DNA from 2 places in the Phenylobacterium hankyongense genome. Region 2 is predicted to be linked to the other one. Evidence: predicted binding sites of a transcription regulator. Region 2 holds the regulator's gene; the other holds the start of a gene.
What was found. The regulator LexA, encoded in region 2, represses DNA repair genes until DNA is damaged. The targets are predictions, from matches to a motif close to ATGTTCNCNANNTGTTCT.

Region 1: a site for LexA is predicted at 891-908, ahead of ssb (single-stranded DNA-binding protein). Genes of this name have one in related genera too.

The regions. Positions count from the first base shown of each region.
Region 1 is NZ_QFYP01000001.1:3,500,226-3,502,609, forward strand. It holds gene DJ021_RS16800 (DUF3617 domain-containing protein) at 1-315, shown strand, start outside; gene ssb (single-stranded DNA-binding protein) at 326-808, opposite strand; gene DJ021_RS16810 (hypothetical protein) at 950-1,324, opposite strand; gene DJ021_RS16815 (hypothetical protein) at 1,364-2,050, opposite strand; gene DJ021_RS16820 (PQQ-binding-like beta-propeller repeat protein) at 2,101-2,384, opposite strand, start outside.
Region 2 is NZ_QFYP01000001.1:3,247,920-3,250,303, reverse strand. It holds gene trpD (anthranilate phosphoribosyltransferase) at 1-213, shown strand, start outside; gene trpC (indole-3-glycerol phosphate synthase TrpC) at 210-1,001, shown strand; gene lexA (transcriptional repressor LexA) at 1,145-1,834, shown strand; gene DJ021_RS15620 (hypothetical protein) at 1,967-2,251, shown strand; gene DJ021_RS15615 (ComEC/Rec2 family competence protein) at 2,297-2,384, opposite strand, start outside.

The DNA.
Region 1 (2,384 bases), 250 kb from region 2:
CCGACGCGCAAGGTCGAGCGCCGGTGCATCAAGCCCTCGGACGTCGCCAAGTTCATGGAGGGGCCGAGCAACCACATCTACACCTGCACCTATCCGACCCGGCAGATCGCCGACGGCAAGATCCGGCTGGCGGGCAGTTGCAAGACGCGGGAAGGCAAGCCCGTGCCGATCTCCGGCCAGGGTGTCTTCACCAGCGACAGCTTCCACCTCGACGCCCGGGTCGAAACCCAGGTCGGCGGCGTGACGATCCCGGTGCGCGCCAGCACCGACGCCAAGCGCCTCGCCGACGCCTGCCCGGCGGAGGCCGCCGGCTAGCCGTTAGCCGCTAGAAAGGGATCTCGTCGTCCAGGTCGGCGGAGAAGTCCTCGCGCGCGCCGGAGCTCTGGGTCTTCGGACCGGCCGACGAGGAGAAGCCGCCGGAATAGCCGCCGCCCTCGCCCTGTTCGGCGTCGCCGCCGCGGCCGTCCAGCATGGTCAGCTCGCCGCGGAACTTCTGCAGCACGATCTCGGTGGAATACTTTTCCTGGCCCGACTGGTCGGTCCACTTGCGGGTCTGGATCGCCCCCTCGAGGTAGATCTTCGAGCCCTTGCGCAGGTATTGCTCGGCCACCTTCACGAGGTTCTCGTTGAAGATCACCACCCGGTGCCACTCGGTGCGCTCCTTGCGCTCGCCCGAGGACCGGTCCCGCCAGGTCTCCGACGTGGCGACGCGCAGGTTCGCCACCCGATCGCCCGAACCGAGGCTGCGGATCTCGGGATCGGCCCCGAGGTTGCCCACCAGAATCACCTTGTTGACGCTGCCCGCCATGTCGATTGTCCTAAGCTTCCGTGGAATGCGGGCCGTCAGCCCTGATCTAGGCTTAGCGCGCCGTTAACACCTCGGCAACCCCGTGTTCTGTTTTTGTTCCAGACGCTCCACAGCGCATTTTGGCCGCAGCGCATTTGGCCGCTACTGCGGCATCGCGCCCGGGATCGCCAGCCGGCCGTCGCCGGTGCGCACCAGCGCGACGTAGCGCGGGCCTTCCAGCGAGGTGGAGGTCATCACCCCCTCCTTCTCCAGGAACAGGAAGTTGGCCTGGTAGGCCCCGTAGATGTTCTGGGCGTTGCCGCCCATGCGCAGGAACTTGACCCGCATGGCCTCCAGGTTGGCCGCGCAGGTCTCGAGGTTCGGGGCGACGACCAGCTTGTTGTACTTCAGCGAGCCGTCCTTCTGCGGGACCACATGGTAGCAGACCCGCACGTCGCCGGGCGGCTCGGTGCGCTTCTGGCAGGCCGAGAGCGCCGCGGCGGCGGCAAGGGTGGCGATGAGGGCGGTTCGGTTCATGGGGCCAGCCTATCGAAGGGTCAGTCGGGCGCGAGGGCGTCAGCCCACCGGGGGAACGCTGCAGCCGCCGCCCTGCTCCACCAGGGTGCGGAAGCTGCGGTTGTCGCCCGAGATCTCCACCCGCCCGGGCACCAGGCGCAGGGTCTGCTGCAACCAGCGGCCGTAGGTGGCGCCGCCCTGCCGCTCGCAGCGGCCGGCGAACAGCGTCTGGACGCAGGCGTTGAGGGTGAGATCGGTCGGCAGCTTGCGCCACTGGCTCTCGCTGTAGCGCCAGCAGCTTCCGGTCGGCGCGCTGACCGCCTGCGGGGCGGCGGCGGCGGTCGGCGCGGTCGGCGGCGCGGCGACCGGGGTGGCGGGTTCGGCGGGGGGCGGCAGCGGGGTCAGCACGGTGCCGGCCTGTTCGGCCGCGGCCAGGGCGCCGGAAGGATCGACGCCGACGTCCAGGGCGTCGGTGGCCACCCCGTTGTGCTGGGCGCACTGCGCCAGGGTGAGCTCGCCCACGAACTGGCCGGCCACGAAGCAGCGCAGCGGCTTCGTGGGGTCCATGTGGCCTTCGTTCGGGGCGGCGTTGGAGTCGATCACGAGTCCGCCGCGGGAGGCCGGCGGCGGCGGCGCGCGCTCGCCGCGATGCCCGGACGTCATCGCCCAGCCGATGAGGACTCCGGCGATCAGCGCAAGCGCGCCGCCGGCGATCACGAGCTGCGTTCGGCGGTCGGTGAAGTCCATGGCCTTCGCTAGACTGCGCCGGGCCGGCTTTCAAGCCGCGCGGGCGGAGGTCAGCCGCCGCCCAGGAGGGTGCTGGCGATGCTGCCGCCGGTCGCCGCGCCGCTGGTTGTGCTGCCGCCGCTGCCGCCCGTGAGGCGATCCAGCGCCGCCTGATAGTTGGCGATCTGAGTGGTCAGATAGGCCGGCACCGCCCCGCTCTTGCTGGCGGCCGCGGCGGCCGCCTGCGCCGCCAGCTGGGACTTCGGCGTCGCGGCGGTGACCAGGTCCTTGTAGGCGTTGCGGATGACGCCTTGCGCGGTGGCGATCTCGGCCAGCGCGTGGCGCACCTGCTCGT
Region 2 (2,384 bases):
AACGCGCGCGCGCTGCGCGACCTGCTGTCCGGCGCCAAGGGCCCCTATCGCGACATCGTGCTGCTGAACGCCGCCGCCGCCTTCCTGGTCTCGGACCGGGTCGAGACCCTGCGCGAGGGCGCGGACCTCGCCGGCCAGGTGATCGACGACGGCCGCGCGGCCCAGGCCCTGGCGCGCCTGGTCGCCGTCACCAACGCAGTCGAGCCCGCATGACCGACATCCTGGCCAAGATCGCCGCCTACAAGCGCGAGGAGGTCGTCCAGCGCAAAGCCTCGCGCGGCCTGGTCGACCTCGACGCGGAGATCCGTCTCGCCAGCCCGCCGCGCGGCTTCCGCGCCGCCCTGGTTCGCGCCCATGCTCCGGGCCGGCTCGCCCTCATCGCGGAGATCAAGAAGGCCTCGCCGTCCCGCGGCCTGATCCGCGAGGACTTCGACCCGCCGAGCCTGGCGCAGGCCTATGAGGCTGGCGGCGCGGCCTGCCTGTCCGTACTCACCGACGGCCCGAGCTTCCAGGGCGCCGACAGCTACCTCGCCGCCGCCCGCGGGGCCGTCGCCCTGCCCTGCCTGCGCAAGGAATTCCTGGTCGATCCCTGGCAGGTAACCGAGTCCCGCGCCCTGGGCGCCGACGCCATCCTGGTGATCCTGGCCATGATCGACGACGTCCTGGCCGCCGAGCTGATGGCGGAAGCGCGGCGCCTGGGGATGGACGCTCTGGTCGAGGTGCACGACGAGGCGGAGATGGCCCGGGCGGGCGCGCTCGGGGCCGACCTCGTCGGGGTCAACAACCGTGACCTGCGCAGCTTCGTCACCGACCTCGCGGTGACAGAACGGCTGGCGGCCCAAGCCCCGGCCGGCGCCCTGCTGGTCACCGAAAGCGGCATCTTCACGCCGCAGGACGCCGCTCGCCTGGAACGCTCGGGCGCGACGGCCATGCTGGTCGGCGAAAGCCTGATGCGGCAGCCGGATGTCACCGCCGCCACCCAGGCGTTGCTCGCGGCGTGAGTCGCACCCGACGCTCGCCCGCTCCCGATTTCCCCAGCGTTTTCAGGGTATCGTGGGTAACTTGACATTAACCCGGAACACCTAGAGAACATCCACAACGTTTGCGCTTTGTTCTCAAGGCGATCTGGCTGAAGGTCTGATCCATGCTCACCCGTAAGCAGCACGAGTTGCTCATGTTCATCCATGAGCGGATCAAGGAAACCGGCGTCTCGCCGTCCTTCGACGAGATGAAGGAGGCGCTGGACCTGGCGTCGAAGTCCGGCATCCACCGGCTGATCACCGCCCTCGAGGAGCGCGGCTTCCTGCGCCGCCTGCCCCACCGGGCCCGGGCGCTGGAGGTGGTGAAGCTGCCGCAGCAGGCGACCACGTCCTCGCCGCCGAAGGGCCGCGCGCCCTTCAAGCCGCAACTGGTCGAGGCCGGCGGCGCCGCGCCCCAGGCCGCCAACGACACCCGCGAGCTGCCGGTGCTCGGCCGCATCGCCGCCGGCACGCCGATCGAGGCGATCCAGCAGGAGCGCGACCGGCTCTCGGTGCCGGAGACCATGCTGGGCGCCGGCGAGCACTTCGTGCTCGAGGTGCAGGGCGATTCGATGATCAACGCCGGCATCCTCGACGGCGACTACGTGGTGATCCGGCGGACCGACGCCGCCAACTCGGGCGACATCGTGGTGGCCCTGGTCATGGGCGAGGAAGCCACCCTCAAGCGCCTGCGTCGCAAGGGCGCCTCGATCGCCCTGGAGGCCGCCAACCCGGCCTACGAGACCCGCATCTTCGGGCCCGACCAGGTGGCGGTGCAGGGCCGGCTGGTGGGACTGATCCGCCGCTATCACTAATTTGTGAGCCCGGCTGCAACCTCAGCCGTGGCGTCGCGTTCTGGCGCGTGGGGTTCGCGCGTTCGCTTTGACGACGCGCGGGGTGTCCCGCGCCCGGCCGATCGTCGGCGGGCATTCGGCTAGGAGAACCACATGCGAATTCTGACCCTCGCGGCTATCGCCGCCCTGTCGCTGACGGCCGCCGCCTGCGGTAAGCCCGATGCCCAGAAGGCCACGGAAGAAGCCAACAAGGCCAGCACCGAAGCGGCCGCTGCGCAGACCGCGGCCTCTGAGGCCAGCAGCGCCACGGCGCCGACGCCGGGCGATGCGGCTCAGGCGGCCGGCGATGCGGCCAAGACCGCCGCCGACCACGCCGCCAAGGCCGGCGATGCGGCCAAGGACGCCGGCGACGCCGCCAAGGACGCTGCCAAGAAGTAGGATCGCTTCGGAGCCCCGGCCGTAGCGGTCGGGGCTCTTCTTCGCTCAACGGGTGTCGACGCCCCAGGTCCAGGGCCGCCGGCCGCGCAGATCCTGCGCCCACACCACCCGCCAGCCGCCGCCGCCCGTCCGA